One region of the Photobacterium angustum genome, then DNA from elsewhere that is predicted to be linked to it. Evidence: predicted binding sites of a transcription regulator. Region 1 holds the regulator's gene; the other holds the start of a gene.
The links. The regulator MetJ, encoded in region 1, represses methionine synthesis genes. The targets are predictions, from matches to a motif close to TTAGACNTNTANANGTCTAA.

Region 2: the regulator MetJ is predicted to act here: its motif matches at 2,522-2,541, upstream of metA (homoserine O-acetyltransferase MetA).

What each region holds. Positions count from the first base shown of each region.
Region 1 covers NZ_MSCJ01000001.1:2,706,849-2,714,644, forward strand. The annotation lists gene BTO08_RS12270 (bifunctional aspartate kinase/homoserine dehydrogenase II) at 1-518, opposite strand, end outside; gene BTO08_RS12275 (O-succinylhomoserine (thiol)-lyase) at 518-1,684, opposite strand; gene metJ (met regulon transcriptional regulator MetJ) at 1,991-2,308, shown strand; gene BTO08_RS12285 (malic enzyme-like NAD(P)-binding protein) at 2,387-3,634, opposite strand; gene rpmE (50S ribosomal protein L31) at 3,855-4,067, opposite strand; gene priA (primosomal protein N') at 4,334-6,535, shown strand; gene cytR (DNA-binding transcriptional regulator CytR) at 6,720-7,742, shown strand.
Region 2 covers NZ_MSCJ01000001.1:2,605,646-2,613,441, forward strand. The annotation lists gene metH (methionine synthase) at 1-33, opposite strand, end outside; gene BTO08_RS11710 (cation:proton antiporter) at 228-1,508, shown strand; gene metA (homoserine O-acetyltransferase MetA) at 1,559-2,500, opposite strand; rRNA gene rrf (5S ribosomal RNA) at 2,692-2,807, opposite strand; tRNA gene BTO08_RS11725 (tRNA-Thr) at 2,816-2,891, opposite strand; rRNA gene rrf (5S ribosomal RNA) at 2,940-3,055, opposite strand; rRNA gene BTO08_RS11735 (23S ribosomal RNA) at 3,186-6,076, opposite strand; tRNA gene BTO08_RS11740 (tRNA-Glu) at 6,352-6,427, opposite strand; tRNA gene BTO08_RS11745 (tRNA-Ala) at 6,430-6,505, opposite strand; tRNA gene BTO08_RS11750 (tRNA-Val) at 6,545-6,620, opposite strand; tRNA gene BTO08_RS11755 (tRNA-Lys) at 6,652-6,727, opposite strand; tRNA gene BTO08_RS11760 (tRNA-Glu) at 6,730-6,805, opposite strand; rRNA gene BTO08_RS11765 (16S ribosomal RNA) at 6,905-7,796, opposite strand, start outside.

The DNA.
Region 1 (7,796 bases):
TGCTGTTGTAATAATGGCTTCGACGATCGGCTATCGACTTCTGGCTGTGCGGCGTGTTCGGCGCGTAAAAATAACCGAGAATCCAAATCTGTGGCGGGTAAGTCACGCTGGCACAGTAATGCCGCTAATAATCGCGCAGACCATACTTCACCATACCCTTGAATGGTGCCTCGAAGTGCAGGGCTAATAGGGCTTTCACCATAGCGAGCAATCGTTGATAAATCATCATGTAGCAATTCAATCAAACGTTCTGCTGTCGGTGAATAAAGCAAAGACTCAATTAATTGTTGCTGATAGCTGCGGACAGATAACAAGGTCTCATGGGCTTGACGACCATCTTTTTCTAGTTGCGCTAACCATAATATAAGTTGGTTTGTTGTCTTTCCCGCGGCTGACACAACAATTAAATCTTCATTGTTTGAATACTCCGCCAGAATATCCGCTACTCGGCGATAGCACTCAGGATCAGCTAAGCTACTACCGCCAAATTTATGTAATTGGCGTAATGCTTTTGTCATTAGTGAGCCTCCGCCGCGAGTTTAAAGGCTTGATCAAGATCTTCTATTAAATCACGAGGGTCTTCAAGACCAACCGAAAGACGTAATAATGAGGTGGTGATCCCCGCTTCTGCCTGTGCTTCATCAGACATTGCACGGTGAGTCATACTTGATGGATGCGCAATTAAGCTTTCAGTGCCACCTAACGACTCAGCCAGTGAAAACAGCTTTAACTCTTTCACAAACACTTCAAGTTGGGTTTGATCACCCGCAAACTCAAAACTCATCATAGAGCCAAAACCTTTTTGCTGGCGCTTGGCAATCTCATGACCAGGATGTGATGGAAGGCTTGGATGATAAATAGTGCCCACCATCGCCTGTTGCTGAAGGTAACCTAATACCGCGACACCATTCTCTTCATGCATTCTCATACGCGGTGATAATGTACGTAGACCTCGCAGAGTTAGGTAAGCATCAAATGGTGCGCCAGTTGCACCAATGCAGTTCGCCCACCAAGCAATGGTTTCTGCCATTTCGGCATCTTTTGAAATCAGTACCCCACCAACCACATCCGAGTGACCATTGAGGTACTTAGTTGTTGAGTGAACAACAAAGTCTGCGCCTAATTCAATTGGCTGTTGTAGTAACGGCGATAAGAAAGTGTTATCTACAGCAACAAGACAACCCACGGCTTTTGCTTGCTGACACAGCGCCGCAATATCAATCACACGCACTAATGGGTTAGATGGCGTTTCAACCCAGATTAATTTTGGTTTTTTTGCTAAAGCGGCAGCCAGTGCTTCTTGATCAGATTGATCAACAAACTCAACCTTAAAGTCACCTTTATTGGCGCGAGTATTAAATAATCGGTGAGTACCGCCATAACAATCATGCGGCGCAACAATCAAATCATCAGGGCCTAATAATGCCGTTACTAATAAATTCATCGCAGCCGTACCACAACTGGTAACAACACCACCTGCACCGCCTTCCATCTCACTAAGCGCATCAGCTAACGTATTTCTAGTTGGATTACCTGAACGAGAATAATCATATTGCGGTACTTCGCCAAAAGCTGGAAAGCTATAGGTCGACGTTAAATAAATAGGAGGAACAACAGCGTTATATTGAGAGTCAACATCAATACCGGTTCTTACTGCAATTGTCGCCAGTCGCTTATCACTCATACAAACATTCCTTGTCGGGGCAGGATTTAAACCCAAGATAATAAATTTATAACAACTTTAACCACTACAAAACAAGACGTCAACACATCTGGACGTCTATATGTCTTTGCTTATGGCAGTAAATCCCGCTAAAATTCAGCCATAACAAAATAATGGTAACAACCTTACTGTAATTTTTCTGTTCAATACGGGACAAAACCGCGATGTTCACGTAATATCGCCGCCCTACAATCCCCCGTTGCTAACAGAAAGTGTCGATTCCTGTTACCACCATTATTAACCCAAATATCGCTGAGAAGGTAGAACATGGCAAAGTGGAATGGCGAATATATTAGCCCTTACGCGGAACACGGTAAGAAAAACGAACAAGTAAAAAAAATTACTGTTTCGATTCCATTGAAGGTGCTTAAGATTCTGACAGATGAACGTACTCGTCGTCAGGTGAATAACCTTCGCCACGCAACAAATAGCGAATTACTTTGTGAAGCCTTTCTTCATGCCTACACAGGTCAACCGCTTCCCACTGATGATGACATTCGTAAAGATCGTCCAGACGATTTACCTGCAGAAGCAAAAGCATTAATGGATGCGATGGGCATTAGCTACGAAGACATTAATGAATAATTATTGCAGTACTATGTATACTAAAAAACCAGCCTAATGGCTGGTTTTTATTTGTTTATCATCAATGCAATAGCGCGATTACACTTCCATATAACCCATAGGCATCTCAATACGCGCTACGCCTGAATCAATGGCCGCTTGTGCGACAGCTTTTGCGACACGTGGTAATAAACGCGGATCCATCGGTTTTGGAATAATATACTCTCGGCCAAATTCAAGGTGTGATGCACCCGAAGCCTCAAGCACACTTTGTGGTACTGGCTCTTTCGCTAACTCTCTAATTGCATGAACGGCAGCTAATTTCATTTCATCATTAATTTGACTTGCACGCACATCCAATGCTCCGCGGAAAATAAACGGAAAACACAGAACATTATTCACTTGGTTAGGGTAATCAGATCGCCCCGTTCCCATAATTAAATCATCTCGAACTTGATGAGCTAATTCTGGTTTTATTTCAGGATCAGGGTTAGAACAAGCAAATACAATAGGGTTTTCAGCCATTAGCGCTAGCGCTTCAGGTGGTAATAAATCAGGGCCTGATACACCAACGAAAATATCGGCTCCCGCAATCACATCTTCTAATGTGCGCTTATCTGTATTGTTAGCAAATAGCTGCTTATATTCATTTATATCATCACGGCGAGTATGAATAACGCCTTTACGATCGAGCATATAAATTTTTTCACGTTGCGCGCCACATTTTATCAATAGCTCCATACACGCAACAGCAGCAGCTCCCGCTCCCAAACAAACAATCACCGCTTCACTAATTTCTTTACCTTGTAGCTCTAAGGCATTGATCATACCTGCAGCTGTGACAATCGCCGTACCATGCTGATCATCGTGAAACACGGGAACATTACAACGTTCAATTAAGCGCTGTTCGATCTCAAAGCAATCTGGCGCTTTAATATCTTCTAAATTAATGCCACCAAAGGTATCGGCAATATTTGCAACAGTATCAACAAACTCATCTATAGTGCGATGTTTTACTTCAATATCAATTGAGTCAATACCAGCAAAACGCTTAAAAAGTAATGATTTACCTTCCATAACAGGCTTAGAGGCTAACGGACCTAAATTACCAAGACCCAAAATAGCGGTACCATTGGTGATCACCGCGACCATATTACCTTTCGCGGTATATTTATAAACGTTATCAGGATCTTGAGCGATTTCCCTAACGGGCTCAGCAACACCAGGGCTATACGCTAAAGCAAGGTCTTCAACCGTATTAGCAGGCTTTGTCAGTGCAACGGCTATTTTTCCAGGAGTAGGAAGGGAATGGTAATCTAGAGCTTGTTGACGAAAATCTTCGGTCATAGTGATATTTGAGCCTCAACGCTGACATTTATAATGGCAAATTACATCTATGTGTAATTCGTATTTGTTATTAAATCATATGCCATTAAGTATTAATTTCCCAGCTTATAGCCAACAAGTTTTATACATTTAACCAACAGTTATTCTTTACATATTTTATTGAAGCATAAAAAAAGGGATGCTTTCGCATCCCTTTTTTCTAAATTCATCTGGCAAGTAATTACTTGCTAGTAAGCGCACCGAAACGCTTGTTGAATTTGTCAACACGGCCGCCAGAACTAACTTGACGTTGCTTACCAGTGTAGAATGGGTGGCACTTGTCGCATACATCAAGGTTGATGTCTTTACCCATAGTAGAGTTAAATACGAAAGTGTTGCCACAAGAACAACGTGCGTTTACTGCTTTGTACTCAGGATGAATACCTTGTTTCATGGGATAACCTCAAAATAAAGGCCGTGTCGCTCTCCCGATCCAAAGCCGGGCACCACACGTCGTTAAAAAATAGCTTGTCACATTATGTGACAAATCAGGCGGCGTATAGTAATCAATCATCCGGCGGAGATCAATACAGATGCCGATTTTTCACGCGTAATTTCTTTGTACCACACCGCGTTCTTCACCTATCAGACTTAACAGCACTTATCGAGTTTCACTTGGTCTGGTATTATTCAACACAAGCTCAATGACAGCAGTAAATTATGATCCCGAATATCGCTCGAGTCGCTCTCCCTATTCCCCTAGATAAAACCTTTGATTATTTAATCAAACCCAACGACCTACCTATTGTCGGCGGGCGTGTGCAGGTTCCTTTCGGGCGTCAACGTTTAATAGGTATCGTTACCGCACTGACAAATAGCTCTGAGTTTCCAATCGAACAACTAAAAGCTATTCAAAAAGTCATTGATAAAGCCCCACTGTGGATGCCGCCATTATTTGATTTGCTCAAATGGGCTAGTCAGTATTATCAGTACCCACTTGGTGATACGCTGGCTAATGCAATGCCGGCATTATTGCGAAAAGGACGTGAAGCCTCACAAACCACCCTGAAATTTTGGGCATTAACAGAAGCGGGAAAATCACAACCGCTAAATGGCCTAACTCGCGCACCCAAACAAGCCCAAATACTGCGTCTACTGCAAAACGGAGCTATCAGTCATGATGCGCTATTGAGCGAAGAAGTAAGCTCTACGACCTTAAAAACGTTAGCGAATAAAGGCTGGATCATTGAGCAACAGCAACAACCCAAAAGCCAAAACTGGCAGAAACAGTTTTCTGTTACTGAAGAAAAACCACGTTTAAATGAAGAACAAGCGTTAGCAATTGCCACCGTGAATAGTAACCCTAAGTTTGGCTGTTATCTTTTAGAAGGGATAACGGGCTCAGGCAAAACAGAAGTATATCTTAACTTGCTAGAGCCGGTGCTTGCCGCAGGTAAACAAGCACTCATCTTAGTACCTGAGATTGGCTTAACCCCTCAGACGATTAACCGCTTTCGCCGTCGTTTTAATGTGCCTTTAGAAACGGTTCACTCAGGGCTAAACGACAGCGAGCGTATGGCTGCATGGCTTGCAGGTCGAGATAATCAAGCGGGGATCATCATCGGGACGCGATCTGCATTATTCACCCCCTTTGCAAACCTTGGCATCATCATTGTCGATGAAGAGCATGACGCGTCTTATAAACAACAAGATAGCTTACGTTATCATGCTCGCGATCTTGCAGTTATGCGCGCCAATAAAGAAAACATTCCGATTATTTTAGGCTCTGCAACACCAGCATTAGAAACCTTGCATAACGCTAAAACAGGCAAATACCATCATTTAACCTTAACTAAACGTGCGGGTAACGCTCAATTGGCGCGTCATGGTGTGATTGATGTTAAAGGTTTATATCTTGATGCTGGGTTATCTGCACCACTTATCGCTGAGATGCGTAAACACTTAAATGCGGGTAATCAGGTGATGTTATTTCTTAATCGCCGTGGTTTTTCACCTGCGATGATGTGCCATGAATGTGGTTGGATCGCCGAATGTCATCGTTGTGATGCTTATTACACCTTGCACCAGCAATCTGGAGAACTGCGTTGTCACCATTGTGCAACTCAGCGTCCCATCATGCCGCAATGTGAGCAATGTGGTTCGACTCAATTATTGCCCGTCGGTGTTGGTACTGAGCAATTAGAAAATCAACTCGCCACCCTATTTCCTGAATTTAAGACGGTGCGCATTGATCGCGATAGCACGCGTCGCAAGGGGGCTTTAGAAAACTATCTCGAAGCGATTAAAAACAATGAGTATCAAATTTTAATTGGTACCCAAATGCTGGCAAAAGGCCACCATTTCCCGAATGTCACTTTAGTCGCATTAATTGATGTTGATAGCGCACTGTTTAGTAACGACTTCCGCGCATCCGAGCGTTTAGCACAATTGTTTATTCAAGTTGCAGGACGTGCAGGGCGCGCGAGTAAACCGGGCGAAGTGTTATTGCAAACTCACCACCCAGAGCATCAACTATTACAATCATTGCTTCATAAAGGCTATGGCGTTTTCTCACAAACCGCCTTAATTGAACGCCAGCAAGCTATGTTACCGCCCTATACTCACCTTGTCTTAATAAGGGCGGAAGCTAATGACAGTGATACCGTTTGCCAACTATTACAGCAAATCCGTGGCATTTTTGAATCCAGCCCCGTTTATGATCAAGATTGCTGCGTATTAGGGCCCAACCCCGCTCCTCTTGCCCGTCGTGCTGGGCGTTATCGTTGGCAATTGATTTTACAAACCCCTAATCGCAAAGCCTTGCAACAAATACTCAGTATTGCCAAGCCTGCAATTCAATTACTGCCGCTGGCTAAAAAAGTACGTTGGTCGATTGATGTAGAGCCGCAAGATTTAACTTAAGACCAACAATGCGACAAAACTCACATAGTGAATGTAATTTATGCTATTTGAGGCATGTTTAATCCCGTGTATACGCTCTACAATATCAATAGTATTGACTAATATCAGTCATTTACTGCTTCGCTGGTTTCCGTCTCAGTCCTTTTGACTTCGAGCCACCAGCCGCATAATAAGAGAGATTTAGATAAAAGAGGAAAGCAATATGGCGACAATGAAGGATGTTGCCCAGCTAGCCGGAGTTTCGACTGCAACGGTTTCCCGTGCGCTAATGAACCCGGAAAAAGTATCGGCTTCAACTCGTAAAAAAGTTGAGCAGGCTGTCATGGAAGCTGGCTACTCACCTAACTCACTTGCCCGTAATTTACGTCGCAATGAGTCAAAAACGATCGTAACTATCGTCCCCGATATTTGTGATCCCTACTTCACAGAGATTATTCGTGGTATCGAAGAAGCCGCAATGGAGTACGGTTACCTTGTATTACTGGGCGACAGTGGTCAACAGAAAAAGCGTGAAAACTCATTTGTTAATTTAGTATTTACTAAACAAGCCGATGGTATGTTACTACTTGGTACAGACTTACCTTTTGATGTTAGTAAACCAGAACAGAAGAACCTACCACCTTTGGTGATGGCTTGTGAGTACGCACCTGAATTAGAGTTGCCGACTATCCATATTGATAATCTCACCGCGGCATTTGAAGCAGTTAATTATCTAACACAAATGGGTCATAAGCGTATTGCGCAAATTACAGGCCCCGACCAAGCGCCATTATCCCAGTTCCGAAATCAGGGCTACCAACAAGCACTACGTCGTGGTGGGATCACATTAAACCCAGCCTATACTGTGAAGGGCGATTTTAGCTTTGCTGCTGGTGCGCGCGCAGTTACCGCATTGTTGTCGTTACCAGAGCCACCAACCGCATTGTTCTGTCATTCTGATGTGATGGCGATTGGCGCAATGCAGCAGGCAAAACGTCTTGGGCTTCGCGTTCCTCAAGATATTTCGATTGTTGGCTTTGATGATATTCAATTTGCTGAATATTGTGATCCACCATTAACAACCGTTTCTCAACCACGCTATGAGATTGGTCGTCAAGCAATGCTGATGTTACTTGAGTTGCTTAAAGGCAAGGAAGTACAAGCAGGATCTCGCTTACTTGATGCGAAACTGGTGATCCGTGAAAGTGCAGCCCCACCATCTCGATAGTAATAAAAAGACTGTGAGCTTATGAAATAATCATAAGTTCACAGTTTTTGCAAA
Region 2 (7,796 bases), 100 kb from region 1:
CCGCTTATGCAGTAATTCCTTGCTGTTTAACACGTCACTACATCCTTATAATCCATTACAGCTTTGTAACATCCTACCACACTTCAATTAGGGATAAAGAAGGCTAAATATAATTTACACAACAAAAGCTTTTCAAAATAAAACAAATTATCAGTAGCCATTAATTACTGATGGTTTTACTATTTCGTCACAAATTTTCTAACAACCCACCAATCTAGAGGTTACGCATGTCGGTCTATAGCACGCTCTGCTTTCTGGCTGCAGCAGCAATGTTTATTGCTTTTGTAAACAGTAAAATAGGTAAAATGCAAACAACCATTGCCATCACTGCCGGATCATTAATCCTGTCACTATTGATCATCATTGCGGGACAAAACGGTTGGTTCCATCTTGAAGATGTTGCCGCGACTCAAATCAGCAAAATTAACTTTGAAGATTTTCTCTTAAAAGGCATTTTAGGGTTCTTATTATTTGCTGGCGGCTTAGGTATCAAGTTACCCCATCTTGAAGATCAAAAATGGGAAATTACCGTATTAGCACTGGGCGCCACTTTATTTTCCACCTTTTTTATTGGCTTTAGTCTATGGGGTATCTGTCAAGTAATCGGGATTCAACTTGATCTGATTTACTGTTTACTCTTTGGTGCATTAATTTCACCGACCGATCCTATTGCCGTATTAGCTATCGTTAAGAAAATGAATGCGCCTCGACGTATTTCGACTCAAATAGAAGGCGAGTCTTTATTTAATGATGGTTTTGGCCTAGTTATCTTCGTAACCATGTTTACCATTGCTTTTGGTGATACTGCACCAACCGTGATGGGCGTAACCCAGTTATTCTTACAAGAAGCTATTGGTGGCATTGCTTACGGTTTTGTTCTGGGTCTAATTTTCCATTACCTCATTAGCTCAACCAATGATCACTCTATGGAATTACTGCTTACTATCGGTATTCCAACCGCAGGTTATGCTTTAGCAGAAGTTCTTCATGTCTCTGGCCCACTTGCTATGGTGGTATCAGGAATCATGATTGGTAACTGGACCCGTTATATTGGCTTTTCAAAAGAAAGTGAAGAACACCTTGATCACTTCTGGGAGTTGGTTGATGAGTTCTTAAATGGTGTCTTATTCCTATTAATCGGTATGACCATGCTTGATTTTAGCTTCCACCAAGAAGACTGGATCCTAATGATTATTGCCGTACCTTTAGTTCTTCTAAGCCGTTACATCAGTGTAAAACTGCCATATGTGGGCTTTAACCGCTACCGTCAATACAACCCAATGTCAGTCAAGATCCTCACTTGGGGCGGCTTACGCGGTGGTTTAGCATTAGCAATGGCGATGGCTATTCCTGCTGGAGTCATGGTAATTCCAGAGAAGGGTATCGATGTGCGAGAAATCATCCTCGTAATGACATATTCAGTGGTTGTATTCTCTATCCTTATCCAAGGTTCAACCATTACCCCATTAATTGAAAAAGCCAAGCTTTGGGAATTAAAAAATAAATAAGTAATTATTCCACTAACAAAAAAGCCTGCACTTCAATGCAGGCTTTTTTATTATTCGTCTTTCGTAAAACTCGCTTCGGAGAAGTGCTCTAAATCGTAAGGCGTTTGCTGATATACACAATAGTTTAGCCAATTACTAAATAGTAAATGACCATGACTACGCCAACTCGCAATAGGTGCATTCGAAGGATCATTCTCAGGATAATAGTTCACAGGTACTGCTGGCTCCATCCCTTGTTCGCTATCTCGTACAAACTCATTATGCAATGTATCTACATCATATTCAGGATGCCCCGTTACGAATACATTACGTTTATCTTTTGTTGCTGCTAAATATACTCCAGCCTGCTCTGAAGTCGCTAATATATCAAGATCAGTATGCTTGGTTAAATAATCATGAGAGAAGTCAGCATAGCGAGAATGGGGGGCAAAGAAAGTATCATCAAACCCTCGTAGTACCGGGTGATGACAATCATGAATTCGATGTTGATAAACACCTGATAATTTCTCTTTACGTGTACGCTTCGGCAAGTCATAGAGAAGTTTTAGCCCAGCTTGAGCAGCCCAACAAACAAACATAGTTGATGTTACATGCTCCTTCGCCCAATTCATGATGATTTGAATTTCTTCCCAATAAAGCACATCTTCAAATTGAACTAAACCTAACGGCGCTCCCGTTACAATTAATCCATCAAAATTACGTTGCTTCACCATTTCAAACTGACGATAAAAAGTATCTAAGTGCTCTTGAGGAGTATTTTTTGTTGGGCGATTATCGATTCGTAATAGCTCTACATCTACTTGAATTGGACTATTTGATAATAAGCGTAAGAACTGTGTCTCTGTCTCAATTTTTTTTGGCATTAAGTTTAATAACAATACCTTCAACGGACGAATCCCCTGACTCGCAGCACGCTTCTCTGTCATCACAAAGATATTTTCACTGCGCAGAATATCAGTAGCAGGTAGGCGATCAGGTATTTTTATTGGCATCTTTGTTGACTCCTTTCGACACAAGATGTTTAGCCGTCTAAACTTCCATCAACGTTATAGAAAAAGGAAGGCAGACGCAAGTTTAGTCCAAAAATAATAACATAATAGATAAATATAGAGATAAAGAGATGTGGGAAATATGAGGGCTGATAAACGAGAAAACCCAGCCTAAGGCTGGGTTTTAAAATAAGATTTAGCGATGTCCTACTCTCACATGGGGAGACCCCACACTACCATCGGCGCTACAACGTTTCACTTCTGAGTTCGACATGGGATCAGGTGGGACCGCTGCGCTATGGTCGCTAAACAAATTAATGGTGCTAGTACCCAGATTTGAACTGGGGACCTCACCCTTACCAAGGGTGCGCTCTACCAACTGAGCCATACCAGCACACAAAGCTTGTATGAAAGCTGCTTCTGCAACATTCTGAAATTTAAAGCCTGGCGATGTCCTACTCTCACATGGGGAGACCCCACACTACCATCGGCGCTATTACGTTTCACTACTGAGTTCGGCATGGGATCAGGTGGGTCCATAACGCTATGGTCGCCAAGCAAATTCGGTTTTATTTATTGTCATCGACAATAAATAGCAATCTGGGAAAGTTAACTAGTGTTCTCTACACGTTCAAGTGTACTTGGAGTCCGCTTTTCTCTTTACGAGATAAAACCCCTTGGGTGTTGTATGGTTAAGCCTCACGGGCAATTAGTATCGGTTAGCTCAATGCCTCACAGCACTTACACACCCGACCTATCAACGTTGTAGTCTTCAACAACCCTTTAGAGACCTTAAAGGTCTAGGGATGACTCATCTTGAGGCTCGCTTCCCGCTTAGATGCTTTCAGCGGTTATCGATTCCGAACTTAGCTACCGGGCAATGCGTCTGGCGACACAACCCGAACACCAGCGGTTCGTCCACTCCGGTCCTCTCGTACTAGGAGCAGCCCCTCTCAATCATCCAACGCCCACGGCAGATAGGGACCGAACTGTCTCACGACGTTCTAAACCCAGCTCGCGTACCACTTTAAATGGCGAACAGCCATACCCTTGGGACCGACTTCAGCCCCAGGATGTGATGAGCCGACATCGAGGTGCCAAACACCGCCGTCGATATGAACTCTTGGGCGGTATCAGCCTGTTATCCCCGGAGTACCTTTTATCCGTTGAGCGATGGCCCTTCCATTCAGAACCACCGGATCACTATGACCTGCTTTCGCACCTGCTCGAATTGTCATTCTCGCAGTCAAGCGGGCTTATGCCATTGCACTAACCTCACGATGTCCGACCGTGATTAGCCCACCTTCGTGCTCCTCCGTTACTCTTTGGGAGGAGACCGCCCCAGTCAAACTACCCACCAGGCACTGTCCGTAACCCCGATAAGGGGCCAACGTTAGAACATCAAGCATACAAGGGTGGTATTTCAAGATTGACTCCACAACCACTGGCGCGGTTGCTTCAACGTCTCCCACCTATCCTACACATGTAGGGTCAATGTTCAGTGCCAAGCTATAGTAAAGGTTCACGGGGTCTTTCCGTCTAGCCGCGGGGACGCAGCATCTTCACTGCGATTTCAATTTCACTGAGTCTCGGGTGGAGACAGCGTGGCCATCATTACGCCATTCGTGCAGGTCGGAACTTACCCGACAAGGAATTTCGCTACCTTAGGACCGTTATAGTTACGGCCGCCGTTTACCGGGGCTTCGATCAAGAGCTTCGACCGAAGTCTAACCCCATCAATTAACCTTCCGGCACCGGGCAGGCGTCACACCGTATACGTCATCTTTCGATTTTGCACAGTGCTGTGTTTTTAATAAACAGTTGCAGCCACCTGGTATCTGCGACTCCCGGCAGCTTAGAGAGCAAGTCTCATCACCGCTAGGAGCGTACCTTCTCCCGAAGTTACGGTACCATTTTGCCTAGTTCCTTCACCCGAGTTCTCTCAAGCGCCTTGGTATTCTCTACCTGATCACCTGTGTCGGTTTGGGGTACGATTTCTTATAATCTGAAGCTTAGAAGCTTTTCCCGGAAGCATGGCATCAATGACTTCGTTACCGTAGTAACTCGACATCGTATCTCAGCCTTAAGATGGTCCGGATTTGCCTAAACCATCAGCCTACATACTTGGACCTGGACAACCGTCGCCAGGCTCACCTAGCCTTCTCCGTCCCTCCATCGCAATTATAAGAAGTACGGGAATATTAACCCGTTTCCCATCGACTACGCCTTTCGGCCTCGCCTTAGGGGTCGACTTACCCTGCCCCGATTAACGTTGGACAGGAACCCTTGATCTTCCGGCGAGGGAGTTTTTCACTCCCTTTATCGTTACTCATGTCAGCATTCGCACTTCTGATACCTCCAGCAAACCTTACGATTCACCTTCAACGGCTTACAGAACGCTCCCCTACCCAATGCAGTAAACTGCATTGCCGCAGCTTCGGTGTATAGCTTAGCCCCGTTAAATCTTCCGCGCAGGCCGACTCGACCAGTGAGCTATTACGCTTTCTTTAAATGATGGCTGCTTCTAAGCCAACATCCTGGCTGTCTGAGCCTTCCCACATCGTTTCCCACTTAGCTATAACTTTGGGACCTTAGCTGGCGGTCTGGGTTGTTTCCCTCTTCACGACGGACGTTAGCACCCGCCGTGTGTCTCCCGGATAGTACTTACTGGTATTCGGAGTTTGCAAAGGGTTGGTAAGTCGGGATGACCCCCTAGCCTTAACAGTGCTCTACCCCCAGTAGTATTCGTCCGAGGCGCTACCTAAATAGCTTTCGGGGAGAACCAGCTATCTCCGAGTTTGATTGGCCTTTCACCCCTAGCCACAAGTCATCCGCTAATTTTTCAACATTAGTCGGTTCGGTCCTCCAGTAAGTGTTACCTCACCTTCAACCTGCCCATGGCTAGATCACTCGGTTTCGGGTCTAATCCTAGCAACTCATTCGCCCAGTTAAGACTCGGTTTCCCTACGGCTCCCCTAAACGGTTAACCTTGCTACTAAAATTAAGTCGCTGACCCATTATACAAAAGGTACGCAGTCACCCAACAAGTGGGCTCCTACTGCTTGTACGTACACGGTTTCAGGTTCTATTTCACTCCCCTCACAGGGGTTCTTTTCGCCTTTCCCTCACGGTACTGGTTCACTATCGGTCAGTCAGGAGTATTTAGCCTTGGAGGATGGTCCCCCCATATTCAAACAGGATATCACGTGTCCCGTCCTACTCGTTTTCACTGATAATGCGTTGTCGGTTACGGGGCTATCACCCTGTATCGCAGAACTTTCCAGAACTTTCACCTAACGCAAAACTAGCTTAAGGGCTAATCCGGTTTCGCTCGCCGCTACTACCGGAATCTCGGTTGATTTCTCTTCCTCGGGGTACTTAGATGTTTCAGTTCCCCCGGTTCGCCTCATAGTGCTATGTATTCACACTATGATACGTGCTTATGCACGTGGGTTTCCCCATTCGGAAATCCCAGAGTCACCGGTTTTTACTACCTTCTCTGGGCTTATCGCAAGTTAATACGTCCTTCATCGCCTCTGACTGCCAAGGCATCCACCGTGTACGCTTAGTCACTTAACCATACAACCCCAAGAGGTTTCGTATGTTCAAACAACCAAGGTTTGTGTTCAACACTTCGATCAAGAAAGTATTAAACGTTGGTTTTTCGCCGGACTCGATACAAGACACTTGAATGTGTATTGTTTGAGAACTCGTTTTTATCTAAAGATAAAAACATTTTTTAAAATCAATCTATCGATTGAATTTACTAGTCAGCTTTCCAGATTGTTAAAGAGCATTGTGTTTCTATTTAAAGATCCACGTTCTAATCACACTCAATGAATGTCTTTAGAAAGTGGCGTCCCGTAGGGGAGTCGAACCCCTGTTACCGCCGTGAAAGGGCGGTGTCCTAGGCCTCTAGACGAACGGGACATTGGTGGAGCTATGCGGGATCGAACCGCAGACCTCCTGCGTGCAAGGCAGGCGCTCTCCCAGCTGAGCTATAACCCCATATTTTACTTCATAAAGAAGTTCTCTCAAAAGAGAAATTGGTGGGCGATACCGGGCTCGAACCAGTGACCCCCTCCTTGTAAGGGAGGTGCTCTCCCAACTGAGCTAATCGCCCACGATAGTTTTACTTCCTTCGTGAGAAAGAATGGTGGGTCGTGCAGGATTCGAACCTGCGACCAATTGATTAAAAGTCAACTGCTCTACCAACTGAGCTAACGACCCATTGGCGTCCCGTAGGGGAGTCGAACCCCTGTTACCGCCGTGAAAGGGCGGTGTCCTAGGCCTCTAGACGAACGGGACAATGTTCATACTTAATGTTGTTGGGCAACATTAAGTGGCTCTCTTACATTTTAACCAAGCAATCTGTGTGGACACTGCATTAAACAGCAAGTCTTTAGGTAAGGAGGTGATCCAGCCCCAGGTTCCCCTAGGGCTACCTTGTTACGACTTCACCCCAGTCATGAACCACACCGTGGTAAACGCCCTCCCGAAGGTTAAGCTATCTACTTCTGGTGCAGCCCACTCCCATGGTGTGACGGGCGGTGTGTACAAGGCCCGGGAACGTATTCACCGTGACATTCTGATTCACGATTACTAGCGATTCCGACTTCATGGAGTCGAGTTGCAGACTCCAATCCGGACTACGACGTACTTTCTGGGATTCGCTCACCATCGCTGGTTGGCAGCCCTCTGTATACGCCATTGTAGCACGTGTGTAGCCCTACTCGTAAGGGCCATGATGACTTGACGTCGTCCCCACCTTCCTCCGGTTTATCACCGGCAGTCTCCCTGGAGTTCCCACCATTATGTGCTGGCAAACAAGGATAAGGGTTGCGCTCGTTGCGGGACTTAACCCAACATTTCACAACACGAGCTGACGACAGCCATGCAGCACCTGTCTCAGAGTTCCCGAAGGCACCAAAGCATCTCTGCTAAGTTCTCTGGATGTCAAGAGTAGGTAAGGTTCTTCGCGTTGCATCGAATTAAACCACATGCTCCACCGCTTGTGCGGGCCCCCGTCAATTCATTTGAGTTTTAATCTTGCGACCGTACTCCCCAGGCGGTCTACTTAACGCGTTAGCTCCGAAAGCCACGGCTCAAGGCCACAACCTCCAAGTAGACATCGTTTACGGCGTGGACTACCAGGGTATCTAATCCTGTTTGCTCCCCACGCTTTCGCATCTGAGTGTCAGTATCTGTCCAGGGGGCCGCCTTCGCCACCGGTATTCCTTCAGATCTCTACGCATTTCACCGCTACACCTGAAATTCTACCCCCCTCTACAGTACTCTA